Regions from separate parts of the Pseudomonas pergaminensis genome, predicted to be linked through region 4. Evidence: predicted binding sites of a transcription regulator. Region 4 holds the regulator's gene; each other region holds the start of a gene.
What was found. The regulator FliA, encoded in region 4, starts transcription of late flagellar genes. The targets are predictions, from matches to a motif close to CTAAAGTTTNNNNNNNNNNNGCCGNTAA.
Positions count from the first base shown of each region.

Region 1 (4,122 bases), 2.5 Mb from region 4:
GCCTTCTGTGAACAGGTCGTCGGTGTCGCGCCAGCGCACGATGCCCGACACCGAGAAGATCAGGAACCCGGCCAGGGCGCCGATGATCATCGAGTCCAACCACAACTGAATGATGAACGCGGAGGCAATCGCCAGGCCGGCCACCAGCAGGGTCAGCGGGTTGTACTGCACGGCCACCTGTTCGACCCGCTCGATTTTCTCCAAGTCGTACACGCGTTTCTTGCGGTAGCTGATAAAGACCGCCACCAGCAGGCCGACCACCATGCCCAGCGCCGGCAGGCTCATGGCGTGGGTGACGTTGACCTGGCTGATGTCCACGCCGCTCTTGGCCACGTTGGCCAACAGGATCTGGTTGAGGAAGATATTGCCGAAGCCCACCGGCAGGAACATGTACGGCGTGATCAGGCCGAAGGTCATCACGCAGGCGATCAGGCGGCGGTCCAGTTGCAGCTTGGTCAGCACGTACAGCAGCGGCGGCACCAGCAACGGAATGAACGCGATATGGATCGGCAGGATGTTCTGCGAAGCAATCGCGACCACCCACAGCAGGCCGATCAGCAGCCATTTGACGTGGCTGCCGCCAGTGGCTTCCTGGCGGTCCACCAGCAGCAGGGCCTTATCGGCCAGCGCGTGGGCCAGGCCGGACTTGGCAATCGCCACGGCGAACGCGCCGAGCAAGGCGTAGGACAACGCCACCGTCGCCCCCCCGCCCAAGCCGCCGTTGAAGGCTTTGAGCGTGGCCTCGATACCCAGGCCACCGCTAAGGCCGCCCACCAGGGCGCCGACGATGATGGCGATGACCACATGCACGCGGGACAGGCTCAGCACCAGCATGGTGCCGACCGCGGCAATGACTGCGTTAATCATGGTTACCTCAAGCAGAAACATAAAAAACAGGCATGCCCGCGCCCAGGCGGCCATCGGGTGGCAACCAGCGTGCAGGCTTGAAGGAGGTCTTATTAGAGGGCGGGCACTTTGCCGGACGCAGGTTCACATGTCAAAAAACGAACCTTGTAGTGAGCGCGCTTGCTCGCGCTGGGCTGCGCAGCGGCGCCAAAATCAAGGGGAGCGCTGCGCACTCCAGCGCGAGTCAGCTCGCTCACCACAAAAGCAGGTTTAAATTGATCGTTTGAATAAAGAAAACCCCAAAACCGCCGATAACAGAGCCTCTATGTGTTTTCAGGTAAGGATGTACCGATGTCGCTTAGGCAGCTCTCCATTCAATGGAAAATCACCCTGCTCGCCGGCCTGTGCCTGCTGGGAATCGTGACCCTGCTGGTGGGTCTGTCGTTGTATCGCATGGAGCAGAGTTCACAGCAGGTCAAGGCCTCCAGCATGCAGATGCTGGATGAAGCCGCCCAGGCGCGGATCGAGGCCCAGGGTGAAGTGCAGGCGCTGGGCATCCGCCGCCAGTTCATGGACGCCTATCAGTACGGCCATGGCTTTTCGCGCCAGGTGCTGTTCTTGCGCGAGCAGGCCGAGAAGCGCTTTCTCGACGCCTTCGACACCCGCGAAGACCTGACCCGACAGGTCAAGGCCGCGTTACAGGCCAACCCGGATTTGCTCGGCCTGTCCCTGGTGTTCGAAGCCAATGCCCTGGATGGCAAGGACGAGTTGTTCGCGGGCCAGGCGGAGCTGGGCAGTAACGACAAAGGTCGCTTCGCCCTGTACTGGTCGCAACCGACGCCGGGCACGCTGACCTCGATGGCGCTGCCCGAAAGCGACATGTCCGACACCAGCCTCAGCCCCAGTGGCGAAAAGGCCAACGCCTGGTTCACCTGCCCGCGCAGCACCTTCAAGCCGTGCGTGATCGAGCCCTACTTTTACACGATCAACGGGCAAAACGTGCTGATGACCAGCATCGTCTTCCCGCTGATGGTAAACGGCAAAGTCATTGCCTCGCTGTCGGTGGACATCAACCTCAACAGCCTGCAGGCGGTGAGCCAACAGGCCAGCCACAAACTGTATGACGGCCAAACCCAGGTCAGCATCCTCAGCCCCACGGGCCTTCTCGCCGGCTACAGCGCGGACGCCAGCAAGCTGAGCCAGCGCCTGGATCAGGTCGACACCGCCAACGGCGCGCAGTTGATCAGCGCCCTGGCCGGCAGTACACAGATCCGCAGCCTGCGCACCGACCATCAGCTCAAGGTACTGGCGCCGTTCGCGCCAATCCCGGAGGGCAAGCCCTGGGGCGTGTTGCTGGATGTACCAGAGAGCGTCCTGGTCGCACCCGCCGAAGCACTGAAAACCCAACTGGATGCCGACAATGCCAAGGGCACCCTGCTGGAACTGAGCCTGGGCCTGATTGCCGCCGTGGTCGGCCTGATCCTGGTGTGGCTGATGGCGCGCAGCGTGACGCGGCCGATCCTCGGCGTGGCGGACATGCTCGAAGACATCGCCAGCGGTGAAGGCGACCTGACCCGCCGCCTGGCCTACGACAAAAAAGACGAGCTGGGCCAGTTGGCCGGCTGGTTCAACCGCTTCCTCGACAAGCTGCAACCGATCATCGCCGAGGTTAAACGCTCGGTGCAGGACGCCCGTGGCACTGCCGACCAATCTGCCGCCATTGCGACTGAAACCAGCGCGGGCATGGAACGGCAATATCGCCAGGTCGATCAGGTGGCCACCGCCTCCCATGAAATGAGCGCCACCGCCCAAGACGTGGCCCGCAGTGCCGCACAGGCGGCGCAAGCCGCACGGGATGCCGACCAGGCCACCCGCGACGGCCTCACAGTGATCGACCGCACTACCCGCAACATCGGCGAGCTGGCAGCGGACATGAGCACGGCCATGACCCAGGTGGAAGGGTTGGCTGCCAACAGCGAGAAAATCGGCTCGGTGCTGGAAGTGATTCGCGGCATCGCCGAGCAAACCAACCTGTTGGCGCTCAACGCCGCCATCGAAGCCGCCCGCGCCGGTGAAGCGGGCCGTGGCTTTGCGGTGGTAGCCGATGAAGTGCGCAACCTGGCGCGGCGCACCCAGGAGTCGGTGGAAGAAACCCGCCTGGTGATCGAGCAATTGCAGAGCGGCACCGAAGAAGTGGTCGGCGCCATGGGCAACAGCTATCGCCAGGCCCAGGGCAGCGTCGAACAGGTTGGCCAGGCCGTGACCGCCCTGCGCCAGATCGGCGACGCGGTGACAGTCATCAGCGACATGAACCTGCAAATCGCCAGCGCCGCCGAAGAGCAAAGCGCAGTGGCCGAGGAGATCAACAGCAACGTGGCGACCATTCGCGACGTGACCGAGTCGCTGTCCGAGCAAGCGAATGAATCAGCGCGGGTGAGCCAGGCGTTGAATAGCCTGGCGAATCAGCAGCAGGGATTGATGGACCAGTTCCGCGTGTAAAAACGCACACCTGTCGGAGCCGGCTTGCTGGTGATGGGGCCTTCAAGGCCCCATCGCCGCATAGGTACCTACACAACGTTGCACCCCCATCGCTAACCACGATGCGAAGCGAGCCGCTTTTGATCGTGATCTTGATCTGGCTTTTGATCTAGCTTTTGACCTTAGGCGCCCCGTCAAACACGCTGGCCGGAATTCGACAGGGATTTGGGGGGTAAACCGGCAGGGATGCCGGTTTAGCCGCCCCGCGCCATGGATGGCGCGTGGCGGCGGCCCCCCAAATACCTGGCGGATTACGGGCACACCGAGCCTAGGCGAGGTGCCGAGTGTTGGGGCAAGAGCCCTTTGGTTACTTTGGGGATCTTTTCCAAAGTGACCCGCCGTAAGGGCGGAACCCATAGCAGCCGTTACCCAAATAACGGATATGTACTCGATCAGATCCAACATCCAGGTCGGCTGTCAGGACGCCTTCGCAGGCAAGCCAGCTCCCACATTTGGATCGCGGGGTGACAGTTAGATTGTGGTCGGCTGTCAGGCCGCTTTCGCAGGCAAGCCAGCTCCCACATTTTTGGATCGCGGGGTGACAGTGAGATAGCGGTCGGCTGTCAGGCCGCCATCGCCGTCGAGCCGCCCCCCACAGGTTTTGCATCATCGCTTGGGCAATTCAATCAGCACGTTGAGGCCACCCAACTCACTTTCCTGCAACTGCAACACCCCGCCCCATACCTCGACAATATCCCGCACGATCCCCAACCCCAGACCATGCCCGTCAATCTGCTC
Region 1 is NZ_CP078013.2:2,272,520-2,276,641, reverse strand. It holds gene KUA23_RS10475 (Na+/H+ antiporter family protein) at 1-864, opposite strand, end outside; gene KUA23_RS30485 (methyl-accepting chemotaxis protein) at 1,198-3,345, shown strand; gene KUA23_RS10465 (sensor histidine kinase) at 3,991-4,122, opposite strand, start outside.
Region 1: a site for FliA is predicted at 1,134-1,161, ahead of KUA23_RS30485 (methyl-accepting chemotaxis protein). Genes of this name have one in related genera too.

Region 2 (4,122 bases), 3.2 Mb from region 4:
ATAAGGGAGAACCGTCGCGGGTTTAAGGCTTAAGTGCGATGGATCTTAATGTTAACGAGAATGATTGTCAAAGTAGATTCGTAGGGTATTCGCTGGCACCGCGCCCGCACTGACGAACGGTTTTTTCAGTGTATGATGGTCGGTCTTCACGAAGCGTGACTGCGTCACAGGGCTGTCGCCTAAACACGGCAGACTCAAGGCCGGTCCTTTTACTTCAATCGTCACCCCTACATCAGGAGATATCCAATGAGCGTACTCGTCGGCAAACAAGCCCCGGATTTCGACGTCCCAGCCGTCCTCGGCAATGGCGAAATCGTAGACAGCTTCAAACTGTCTGAAGCCATCAAAGGCAAATACGGCCTGGTGTTCTTCTACCCGCTGGACTTCACCTTCGTCTGCCCTTCGGAGCTGATCGCTCTGGACCACCGCATGGACGATTTCAAGGCGCGCAACGTTGAAGTGGTAGCCGTTTCCATCGACTCCCATTTCACCCACAACGCCTGGCGCAACACTGCCATCAACGATGGCGGCATCGGCAAAGTCAAATACACCATGGCTGCCGACATGAAGCACGACATCGCCAAGGCCTACGACGTTGAATCCGAAGGCGGCGTGGCGTTCCGTGGCGCATTCCTGATCGACGACAAAGGCGTGGTTCGCTCCCAGATCATCAACGACCTGCCACTGGGTCGTAACATGGAAGAGCTGATCCGTCTGGTCGACGCCCTGCAATTCCACGAAGAGCACGGCGAAGTCTGCCCTGCCAACTGGAAAAAAGGCGACAAAGGCATGAACGCTTCGCCAGAAGGCGTTGCGGCTTACCTGACCGAGAACGCTGGCAAGCTGTAAGCCAGAATCGAGGTACAAAAAAACCGGCCTGTGAAAGGGCCGGTTTTTTTTGTGCTCAGGAAAAGCGCCTGTGGCAAGCCCGCTCACCACAAAAGCGCTGTTAGTCGTTGAAGTCTTCCCAGCCGCCCATCTGCTTCCAGCGGTTGACGATGCCGCAGAACAGCTCGGCAGTCTTCTCGGTGTCGTAGCGGGCCGAGTGAGCCTCACGACCGTCAAAGTCGATACCGGCGGCCTGGCAGGCCTTCGCCAGCACGGTCTGGCCATAAGCCAGACCAGCGAGGGTTGCGGTGTCGAAGCTGGAGAACGGGTGAAACGGATTGCGCTTCATGTCCAACCGCGCCACGGCGGCGTTCAGGAAGCCCAGGTCGAAACTGCTGTTGTGGCCGACCAGGATCGCGCGCTTGCAGCCATTGGCCTTCAGCGCCTTGCGCACGCCACGGAAGATATCGGTCAGCGCCGCTTCTTCACTCACCGCCATGCGCAGGGGGTGATCAAGCTTGATCCCAGTGAACTCCAGGGCAGCCGCTTCGATATTCGCGCCTTCAAACGGCTCGACGCGGAAGAAGTGGGTGTGTTCCGGGAACACAAAGCCCTGTTCATCCATGCCGATAGTGGTCGCGGCGATTTCCAGCAGCGCGTCGGTGGCGCAATTGAAACCACCGGTTTCTACGTCGATGACAACCGGCAGATAGCCGCGGAACCGCTCGGCCATCGGGTGACGGGAGCCGCCACCACTGTGCTCGTGTTCGTCATCGTAATGGTCTTCACTCACTTGCTTTCCTCCAGCAGGCGCCAGCGCAGTGTTTCACCGGCGCGCAGCGGGATAACAGTCAGCTCGCCAAACGGCAGGCTGGCAGGGGCGGTCCAGTCTTCACGGACCAGGGTGATGCGGTCGGTATTCGCTGGCAGGCCGTAGAAACGCGGACCATTGAGGCTGGCGAACCCTTCGAGCTTGTCCAGCGCATTGCGCTGTTCGAACGCTTCGGCGTACAGCTCGATCGCGGCATATGCGGTATAGCAGCCGGCACAGCCGCACGCGGCTTCTTTCGCGTGTTGGGCGTGAGGCGCGGAGTCGGTGCCGAGGAAAAACTTCGGATTGCCGCTGGTCGCCGCATCCAGCAAGGCCACCTGGTGGGTGTTGCGCTTGAGGATCGGCAAGCAATAGAAGTGCGGCCGGATCCCGCCCACCAGCATGTGGTTGCGGTTGTACAACAGGTGATGCGCGGTGATGGTCGCGCCGACGTTGGCCGAGGCCTCGGTGACGAACTGCACGGCATCGGCGGTGGTGATGTGCTCGAACACCACCTTGAGGGTCGGGAACAGCTCGACCACACGGCGCATATGCTCGTCGATGAAGATCTTCTCGCGATCAAACACGTCCACGTCGCCACGGGTAACTTCACCGTGGATCAGCAGCGGCATGCCGACTTCCGCCATGGCTTCGATGGCCGGCAGGATCTTGTCGATACTGGTCACGCCGGAATCGGAGTTGGTGGTCGCGCCGGCCGGGTACAGCTTGGCGGCGTGCACGAAGCCGCTGGCCTTGGCCTCGCGAATTTCTTCGGGCTGGGTGCGGTCGGTGAGGTAGAGCACCATCAGCGGTTCGAAGCGGCTGCCGGCCGGCCGAGCAGCGAGGATACGCTGGCGGTAGGCATCGGCTTGCTCGGCGTTACGCACCGGAGGTACCAGGTTAGGCATGATGATGGCGCGGCCAAACGTGCGCGCTACATCGGCCACGGTGTGGGGTAACGCAGCACCATCGCGAAGATGAATATGCCAGTCGTCGGGACGCAGCAGGGTCAGGCGGTCGGACATTGGGGATTCCAGGCGGGTCAATCTGGTGGGAATGCTACCGGAAAAGACTCTTGCAGGCACCCGCTATCAAGTTTTGCAGGATGCAACCGATAGCCTTTTGTATGCCTTATCGATGTATGACGCTTTGAAGTGTTGTAGAAACCAGTGGAGCCTCCCGTGCGCCAGCATTATCTAGCCCTGCTCAGTGTGTTCGCCAGCCTGCCTGCGATGGCCCTCACGTTCCAGACACGTCTGGAGAATATTGAGTGGAAGGTAGAAGGCGACCAGTTCGAGTGCCGCCTGACACAGCCGATCACCGACTTCGGCTCGGGTGAGTTCGTGCGCCGGGCCGGCGAGCAGGCGACGTTTCGTCTGAAAGCCTATAATGGCTCGCTGGGCGCAGGCTCGGCGACCTTGCTGGCCGCCGCTGCGCCTTGGCAGCCGGGGCGCGGTGATATCAACCTTGGCGCCGTGCGTGCCGGCAGCGGCGACGTCTTGTTCAACAGCTCCCAGGCCCAGGCCGGGCGCCTGTTCACGGGGCTTCTGGAAGGGCGCAGCCCGACTGTTCGCCACTACGGGCGTGAGGGCGGCTACTCGGAAATTCGCCTGTTGCCGGTGAAATTCAACAAGGCCTTTAACGACTATCAGCTGTGCACCACCAAGCTGTTGCCGATGAATTACGACCAGGTCAAGCAGACCGAGGTCGGGTTCCCCGGCGGTGGTATCGAGCTGGACGCGGCGGCCAAGAAGAAGCTCGACGTGATCCTCGCGTTCATGAAAGCCGATCCCACCGTCAACCACATCGAGTTGAACGGCCATTCGGACAACAGCGGCAACCGCTTGACCAACCGCGACATCTCGCGCCGCCGTGGCCTGGCAGTCATGGACTACTTCAAGGCCAACGGTATCCAGGAATCGCAGATCACCCTGCGTTTCCATGGCGAAAGCTACCCACTGGCGCCGAACACCAATGCGGCCAACCGGGCACGCAATCGTCGCGTGAATATTCAGCTTGAGCGCGTGGCTCCCCCCGAGAAACCGGCCCCCACGGCCACCGGCCCGAGCAACCCTGCGCACACCTCATAAGGGGCGACCATCGGTCGCCCGCTCGACATAATCTGTCGCTTTATCTTCATTTGCTGTCGCGCCCCTGTAAATTCGCGGTTTTGGTCGGTAGAATCGACGCCTTTCCGTACAACCCCGTGGAGTGATGGCATGGCCGACGTAAACAAGGTCGTTCTCGCGTATTCCGGCGGCCTGGACACTTCGGTGATCCTCAAGTGGCTGCAGGATACTTATAACTGTGAAGTGGTGACCTTCACCGCTGACCTGGGTCAGGGCGAAGAGGTCGAACCTGCACGTGCCAAGGCGCAAGCCATGGGCGTGAAAGAGATCTACATTGACGACCTGCGCGAAGAGTTCGTCCGCGATTTCGTTTTCCCGATGTTTCGCGCCAACACCGTCTACGAAGGCGAGTAC
Region 2 is NZ_CP078013.2:1,329,189-1,333,310, forward strand. It holds gene KUA23_RS05935 (bacterioferritin-associated ferredoxin) at 1-2, opposite strand, end outside; gene KUA23_RS05940 (peroxiredoxin) at 247-849, shown strand; gene rnt (ribonuclease T) at 950-1,621, opposite strand; gene pyrC (dihydroorotase) at 1,618-2,664, opposite strand; gene KUA23_RS05955 (flagellar protein MotY) at 2,821-3,729, shown strand; gene KUA23_RS05960 (argininosuccinate synthase) at 3,859-4,122, shown strand, end outside.
Region 2: a site for FliA is predicted at 2,730-2,757, ahead of KUA23_RS05955 (flagellar protein MotY). Genes of this name have one in related genera too.

Region 3 (4,122 bases), 2.4 Mb from region 4:
TGCATACGGCTTGGCGTCGGTGTGGCCACTGATGCTGATCTTGTTCGGCACCGCCTTGATGGTGTCGGCCATGGCCAGCAAGATGTCTTCAAAGTACGGCTTCAAGCGCGCACTGCCGGAGTCGAACATCGGGCGGTTGGCTGCGTCGGTGATCTGGATGCGCAAGCCGTCCGGGGTGATCTCGAATGAAATCTGATCCTTGAACTTCAGCAGTTGCGGGTTTTCCTCAACCTTGGTCTGCAGTTCTTGCAGCAACAGTTCTAGGCGCTCCTGCTCGACCTGTTCGGCCATGGCTTCGACGGTATCGCGCTCGATCGGGATTTTCTCTTGAGGCGATTCGGTCTTGATTTCCGGGTTGATGGTGCGCTCAGGCGCCAGTTGCGGCGAGCCGCCCAAGTCGATCACGAAGGGCGTACCACTTTCCGAGAAACCAATGGGGTCTTTGAAGTAGCCGGCAATGGCGATCTTCTGTTCAGGCGTGGCGGTGGACATCAGCCACAGCACCAGAAAGAACGCCATCATCGCCGTCGCAAAGTCGGCGAAGGCGATTTTCCAGGCGCCCCCATGGTGCCCCGCAGCGAAGCGCTTGACGCGCTTGATGATTATCGGCTGGTTGTTTTCCATGGCTTAGCGACCACGAACCGCTTGTTCCAGCTCGGCGAAGCTTGGGCGATGTTTCGGGTACAGCACCTTGCGACCGAACTCCACCGCCAGCGACGGCGGCATGCCGGAAGCCGAGGCTACCAGGCTGGCCTTGATCGACTCGTACAGGTTGATTTCTTCCTTGGCGTCATGGGCCAGGGAGGTGGCCAGCGGGCCGAAGAAACCGTAGGCCGCGAGAATACCGAAGAAGGTACCGACCAGTGCCGCACCCACGTGCATGCCGATGGCCGCTTGGTCGCCCTCGCCCAGGGAAGCCATGGTCACCACGATACCCAGTACCGCCGCGACGATACCGAAACCCGGCATACCGTCAGCGATACCGGTCACGGCGTGGGACGGATGCTCCAGCTCTTCTTTAAGGCTGAACAACTCCATGTCGAACAGACCTTCCAGCTCATGGGGGGCCATGTTGCCGGAGGACATGATGCGCAGGTAGTCGCAGATATAGGCGGTCATGCGCTCATCTTTGAGCACGGCCGGGTACTTGGCGAAAATCGGGCTGGCGGCGGCATCTTCGATGTCAGCCTCGATGGCCATCATGCCTTCGCGGCGGCTTTTGTTGAGGATCTCGTAGACCAGGCCCAGAACCTCCAGATAGAAGGTGTGGGTGAAGCGCGAACCGAACATGCCCAGGGACTTCTTGACCACGTGCATGGTCATGTAGCCGGGGTTGGCCTGCAAGAATGCGCCGAACGCCGCACCACCGATGATCAGCACTTCGAAGGGCTGGATCAACGCAGCAATTTTACCGTGGGACAGGACGTAGCCACCGAGCACGCTTGCGATGACGACGATGATGCCGATAATTTTAGCCATAGGGGATGAGTACTTGCGCCGTCGGGTTCATGGACATATTGGGTGTAGCAGAAAACTCTTGTTCTACTTATCGGCAAAACTGCGCCAGACTATAGGCCGTTAAGGCGAAAAGCCAGTTCGGCCCGCTCCGGGCGTGTAGACCGCAAGTGATGATCGCGCCCCAATCATGGCTAATGAAACGACAGTCCCAACTGCAAAACCCAACTCTCTCGCCGCTTGGATCAAGCGCCTGGACGATGTGCTGCTGCCTGTGCCCCAGGCCAGCCACGACCGTGTGTGCAAAGGCATCCGCGACAGCCGCAGTTCGTTGCGAGATATTGCCGAGCTGATGCAAAACAGCCCGGCCCTGGTGCTCAGCGTGATGCGCGAGGCCAACAGCCACACCCATGGCAGCCTGGCGGAACCGGCGGAAAACCTCGAAGTGGCGCTCAACCGCCTGGGCCTCAAGCGCGCCGAAGAACTGCTGGCGCGCCTGCCCTCGGTGCCGGCCCACGAGATTCCTGTGGCGCTGCGCCAATTGTTGCTGGTGAGCCAGCACGCTTCGCAGCAAGCCAACGGCTTGTTCGGCAGCCGCCTGGCGCGGCTGTGGCAGGACATCCACTGGGGCAGCCTGCTGTTCCTGTCGCCGCTGTGGCCGATGGCAGTCGCCTACCCCAAGCTCCTGGAAGAATGGGAGCTGCGGGTTATCCACAAAGGCCAGTCAGCCCGCCAGGTCGAACAGGAACTGTTCGGCGTGCGCCTGCTGGACCTGTGTGTCGGCCTGACCGAAGCCTGGCACCTGCCGATCTGGGTCTCCCAGGGCTACAAGCTGCTGATGAGCGAACAGCGCCTGCTGGTCAAGGCCCTGCACATCGCCCGTGAAGACGACCCGCTGCGCCATCAGCAATTGCTCGATGCCGAACCCAATCTGCGCCGCTGGTTGAACCAGCCCGCCAACACCGTGCTGCTGGCCAACGGCCTGGCGATGTCGGCCCAGGAGTCATGGACCTGCCCGCACACCGAACGCTGGCAATTGCTCACGGCGCTGTACCTGCAACAGCCTTTGGGCGAGGTACAGCAACTGGTCCACCAACAGGCTGTCACCAGCGCCCGCACCGCCTTGATGACTGACCTCTGGCACCCGGCGCTGTCGCTGATCTGGCCGTGGCATGTACAGAAGATTCACCGCGGCCTGTTGCCAGCGCCGCCACCCACCGCCGAGGCCCTGGCCGTGTGGCGCAAGCGTTGCACCGAGTTGCTGGTGGAGCCGAGCCGCTTTGCCAACGCCATGCACTTGACCACCTGCGCCAAGGAAGCCTTGGTCGCCAGTGGCATGCAGCGGGTCATGCTGTTGATGGCTGATCGCGCCCTGAGCACCTTGCGTGTTCACCAGGCCGACGGCCTGCCGAAGGACGCCGCGAACCTGAGCCTGGACGTGGTCAACAGCACCTTGCTGCAACGCTTGCTGGAGAAGTCGGCCCAGGTGCGCCTCAATCCTGAAAACCACGCCCAGTTCGCGGCGTTGCTGCCGCCGATCCTGCGCCGCCTGTTCACCGGCGAGCACCTGCTGCTTCGCTCCCTGAGTTGCAACGGCAAGGTGGTCATGCTGATGGTGGCCGACCAAGGCGGCGGGCCATTCTCGGAAACCACCGTGCAGGCTTTCGGCAAAACCGCCCAATGCATCGAGAAAGCCCTGCACAGCTTTACCAACCGCAGCGCTTGATGCTTGCGCTACAATCGCCCTCCTTTATCGCCAACATTTGTGCCCAGGAGACCTCACATGCCTGACTTCTCTGGCTTGCCGCTGGTGATCGAACCCAGCGACCTGCTTGGTCGCCTCGATGCCGAACACCTGATTCTGGTGGACCTCACCAGTGCCGCCCGCTACGCCGAAGGGCATATCCCCGGCGCGCATTTCGTTGACCCCAAGCGCACCCAACTGGGCCAGCCACCGGCTCCCGGCTTGCTGCCCAGCAAGGCCGAGCTGGAAAAACTGTTCGGCGAATTGGGCCACACCCCTGACGCCACCTACGTGGTCTACGACGACGAAGGCGGCGGCTGGGCCGGGCGGTTCATCTGGATGCTCGACGTGATCGGCCACCCGAAATACCACTACCTCGACGGCGGCTTGCTTGCGTGGCTGGCGGACCAACACCCGGTCTCCACCGAGGTGCCCGTCCCTGTCGGCGGCCCGGTCAGCCTCACGCTGCACGACGGCCCTACCGCCACCCGCGAATACCTGCAAAGCCGCCTGGGCGCCGCCGACCTGGGCATCTGGGACGCGCGCGGCCCGCTGGAGTACTCCGGCGAAAAAGTGCTCGCAGCCAAAGGCGGGCACATCCCCGGCGCAGTGAACTTCGAATGGACGGCCGGCATGGACAAGGCGCGCAACCTGCGCATCCGTCGCGACATGCCGCAGATCCTCGAAGACCTCGGGCTGACCAAAGACAAAGAAATCATCACCCACTGCCAGACTCACCACCGCTCTGGCTTCACCTACCTTGTGGCCAAGGCGCTCGGTTATCCGCGGGTCAAAGGTTATGCCGGTTCCTGGGGCGAATGGGGCAATCACCCCGACACCCCCGTCGAGATTTAAGGTTTAAGGACAGTTATGAAAAAGCAGTTGTTTATCCTCAGCCAATACTTGCTACCGCACCACTTGCT
Region 3 is NZ_CP078013.2:585,553-589,674, reverse strand. It holds gene motB (flagellar motor protein MotB) at 1-624, opposite strand, end outside; gene motA (flagellar motor stator protein MotA) at 628-1,479, opposite strand; gene KUA23_RS02600 (HDOD domain-containing protein) at 1,646-3,181, shown strand; gene rhdA (thiosulfate sulfurtransferase) at 3,239-4,054, shown strand; gene asd (archaetidylserine decarboxylase) at 4,070-4,122, shown strand, end outside.
Region 3: a site for FliA is predicted at 1,547-1,574, ahead of motA (flagellar motor stator protein MotA). Genes of this name have one in related genera too.

Region 4 (4,122 bases):
CCTTTACCACAACCCGGCAAAGCGGGTGGGTTGAGTCAGGATGAACACCGTGAAATGTATCTACATCGATGGTCTGCAAGCGATTCACGCGGCCAAGCCATGTAGCCTGCGTCTAAGCAAGACAAGGTAAAGAAATAAAATGGGCAGCATGCATCCCGTACAGGTGATCGCGGTGACCGGCGGCAAAGGTGGCGTCGGGAAAACTAACGTGTCAGTGAATTTGTCCCTGGCCCTGGCAGAGCTTGGCCGTCGCGTCATGCTGCTGGATGCTGACCTGGGCTTGGCGAACGTGGACGTTCTGCTGGGGCTGACACCCAAACACACCCTTGCCGATGTGATCGAGGGCCGCTGCGAGCTGCGCGATGTGCTGCTGCAGGGCCCCGGTGGCATCCGCATCGTGCCGGCTGCCTCGGGCACCCAGAGCATGGTGCACCTGAGCCCGGCGCAGCATGCCGGCCTCATCCAGGCTTTCAGTGATATCGGCGACAACCTCGACGTGCTGGTGATCGACACCGCCGCTGGGATCGGCGAGTCCGTGGTCAGCTTCGTGCGTGCTGCACAGGAAGTGTTGCTGGTGGTCTGCGACGAACCCACCTCGATCACCGACGCCTATGCCCTGATCAAACTGCTTAACCGTGACTACGGCATGAACCGCTTCCGCGTCCTGGCCAACATGGCCCAGAGCCCGCAGGAAGGGCGCAATCTGTTCGCCAAGTTGACCAAGGTCACGGATCGCTTCCTCGATGTCGCCTTACAATACGTCGGCGCAGTTCCCTACGACGAGTGTGTGCGCAAGGCTGTGCAAAAGCAGCGTGCAGTCTACGAAGCGTTCCCTCGTTCCAAATGCGCATTGGCGTTCAAGGCTATTGCCCAGAAGGTCGATACCTGGCCGTTGCCCGCCAACCCTCGGGGGCATCTGGAGTTTTTCGTCGAGCGATTGGTGCATCAGACGAGCGCAGGACCCGTGCTATGACAGCGACCGGCTACAACGCGTACAAGAAGTCTGCCCGTGACAGCCAGGGCGAATTGATCGAGCGCTACGCGCCCCTGGTCAAGCGTATCGCCTATCACTTGCTGGCACGCCTGCCCGCCAGCGTCCAGGTCGAAGACCTGATCCAGGCGGGCATGATCGGCCTGCTCGAAGTGTCGACCAAATACGACGCGAGCAAGGGGGCGAGTTTCGAGACGTACGCGGGTATCCGCATACGTGGCGCGATGCTCGATGAAGTGCGCAAAGGTGACTGGGCGCCGCGTTCGGTGCATCGCAATACGCGCATGGTCAGTGACGCAATTCGCGCAATTGAAGCAAAAACCGGTCGCGACGCTAAAGATCACGAAGTTGCGGCCGAACTCCAATTGAGTCTCGACGATTACTACGGGATTTTGAACGATACCTTGGGCAGCCGCCTGTTCAGTTTCGACGACCTCTTGCAGGACGGCGAACACGAAGGGCTGCACGAGGACGGCGCGAGCGCTCATATGGAGCCATCGCGTGACCTGGAAGATGAGCGTTTCCAGGGGGCGTTGGCGGACGCGATTGCCAATTTGCCGGAGCGTGAGCGACTGGTGTTGGCGCTGTACTACGACGAAGAGCTGAACCTCAAGGAAATCGGTGAGGTCCTGGGGGTCAGCGAATCGCGGGTCAGCCAGTTGCACAGCCAGTGCGCAGCCCGCTTGCGGGGGCGTTTGGGAGAGTGGCGAGCGCGCTGACAGGCAGTGTGGGGACACTGTAGACGATACCGCGAGGGCAAGCAGCCTTCGCGGGTTCGACCCGTGGTGCCCCCGGCAGTCCTTTTTGTGTAATGCCTGTTGATTGAAATGGCGCGTCCAGGTGCTGGGCGCGTTTAAGACTGCTTGGAGGTCGAATTGGACAAGAACATGAAAATCCTCATCGTTGATGACTTCTCAACGATGCGGCGGATCATAAAAAACCTGTTGCGTGACCTTGGGTTCACTAACACGGTCGAGGCGGATGACGGCATTACGGCGATTCCGATCCTCAACAGCGGGAGCATCGACTTTCTGGTAACGGACTGGAACATGCCGGGCATGACCGGCATCGACTTGCTGCGCCACGTGCGCGCTGACGAAAAGCTGCGCAGCCTGCCTGTGCTGATGGTGACCGCCGAAGCCAAGCGTGAGCAGATCATCGAAGCCGCCCAAGCCGGGGTTAACGGTTACGTGGTCAAGCCATTCACTGCCTTGGCCTTGAAAGAGAAGATCGAAAAAATCTTCGAACGCATCCACGGCTAATGCCATCGCGGGGGAGCTATGGAGCATAAAGAAACGTCACAGGGAGACTTCGAGTCGACCCTGAAAAAGCATGCTCATCAGTTGGTCGACAGCCTTGAGAAAGGCCAGTTCGGCGACGCGGTGCAGTTAATCCATGAGCTCAACCAGACCCGTGACCGCGGCCTGTACCAGGAAGTGGGCAAGCTCACACGCGAGCTGCACAGTGCGATCGTCAATTTCCAGATTGACCCGCATATGCCCCAGGCCGAAGAAATTTCGCAAATCACTGATGCCACCGAACGCCTGTCCTACGTGGTCAGGCTGACTGAGGCGGCGGCCAACCGCACCATGGACCTGGTGGAAAACGCCACGCCTCTGGTCAACGGCATGGCCAATGAAGCCCAGGCCCTCAGCGTTGACTGGGGCCGCTTCATGCGCCGGGAAGTGGGGGCTGAAGAGTTTCGTGAATTGGCGCGTCGGGTCGATGGGTTCTTGTCACGCAGCGAGCAGGAAAACCGCACGGTTTCCAGCAACCTCAACGACATTCTGCTCGCCCAGGATTACCAGGACCTCACCGGCCAGGTGATCAAGCGTGTGACCCAGTTGGTCACCGAAGTGGAAAGCAACTTGCTCAAATTGGTGCTTATGGCAGGCCAGGTTGACCGCTTTGCCGGCATTGAACATGACCGCGAAGCGATCCTCTCGGAAAAAGATCCACAAAAACATCTCGCCAAGGGTGAAGGTCCGCAGATTCATGCCGATAAACGTGAAGACGTTGTGTCAGGTCAGGATGACGTAGATGACCTGTTATCCAGTTTAGGCTTCTAAGGAGCACCCACATGAGCTTCGGCGCCGATGAAGAAATCCTTCAGGATTTCCTTGTAGAGGCCGGCGAAATTTTAGAGCAACTGTCCGAACAACTGGTCGAGCTGGAAAGCCGCCCGGATGATGCGAACCTGCTCAATGCAATTTTTCGCGGTTTTCACACTGTAAAAGGGGGCGCCGGCTTCCTCCAGCTCCATGAGCTGGTGGAGTGCTGTCACATCGCCGAGAACGTGTTCGACATCCTGCGCAAGGGTGAGCGGCACGTCGACTCGGAACTGATGGACGTGATTCTCGAAGCGCTGGATGCGGTCAACGGCATGTTCAGCGAAGTGCGCGAACGTGCCCCGATCACCGCGGCCACCCCGGAACTGCTGGCCGCGCTGGCGCGCCTGGCAGAACCTGCCGACACCTCGGCTGCGCCTGTGGTGGAAGCCGCGCCGGAGCCCGTGGCGCAAGCCGAGCCGGATGTGACCGACAGCGAGTTCGAACAGCTGCTCAACTCCCTCAGTGCCGTGAAGGCCGAGGCAGAGACGCCGGCGGCTGCCGTCGCAGCACCGACCAGCGAAGACATTACCGACGCTGAGTTCGAGTCCCTGCTCGATCAGTTGCATGGCAAAGGCCAGTTTGCGGCCGATGCTGTCGCACCGGTTGCTGCTGCAGAGGCGCCTGCCGCCAGTGCCAGCACCGACATTACCGACGACGAATTTGAAGCGTTGCTCGACCAACTGCATGGCAAGGGCACCTTCGTGGCCGACGCCTTGCCGGAAGTCGCCGCCACGGCTGCGGCGCCTGCCGCTGCCAATGCAGCACCGGCGGGCGACGGCCTGATCTCCGATCACGAGTTCGAGTCCCTGCTGGACGAATTGCACGGCAAGGGCAAGTTCAGCGAAGTGGCCCCGGCCGCAGCGGTCGCGTCCGCTGCACCGGTGGCCGCCAAAGCCGCAGCGCCGGCCCCGGCCGCCAAGCCAGCTGCCACGCCAGCCGCAGCGCCAGCACCGGCTCCGGCGCGTGCCGCTGCAGCACCGGTGGCCGAGAAGCCTGCCAGTGAAGCCGAAACCACCGTGC
Region 4 is NZ_CP078013.2:4,779,594-4,783,715, reverse strand. It holds gene flhF (flagellar biosynthesis GTPase FlhF) at 1-34, shown strand, start outside; gene fleN (flagellar synthesis regulator FleN) at 140-973, shown strand; gene fliA (RNA polymerase sigma factor FliA) at 970-1,710, shown strand; gene KUA23_RS21580 (chemotaxis response regulator CheY) at 1,879-2,253, shown strand; gene KUA23_RS21575 (protein phosphatase CheZ) at 2,272-3,060, shown strand; gene KUA23_RS21570 (chemotaxis protein CheA) at 3,072-4,122, shown strand, end outside.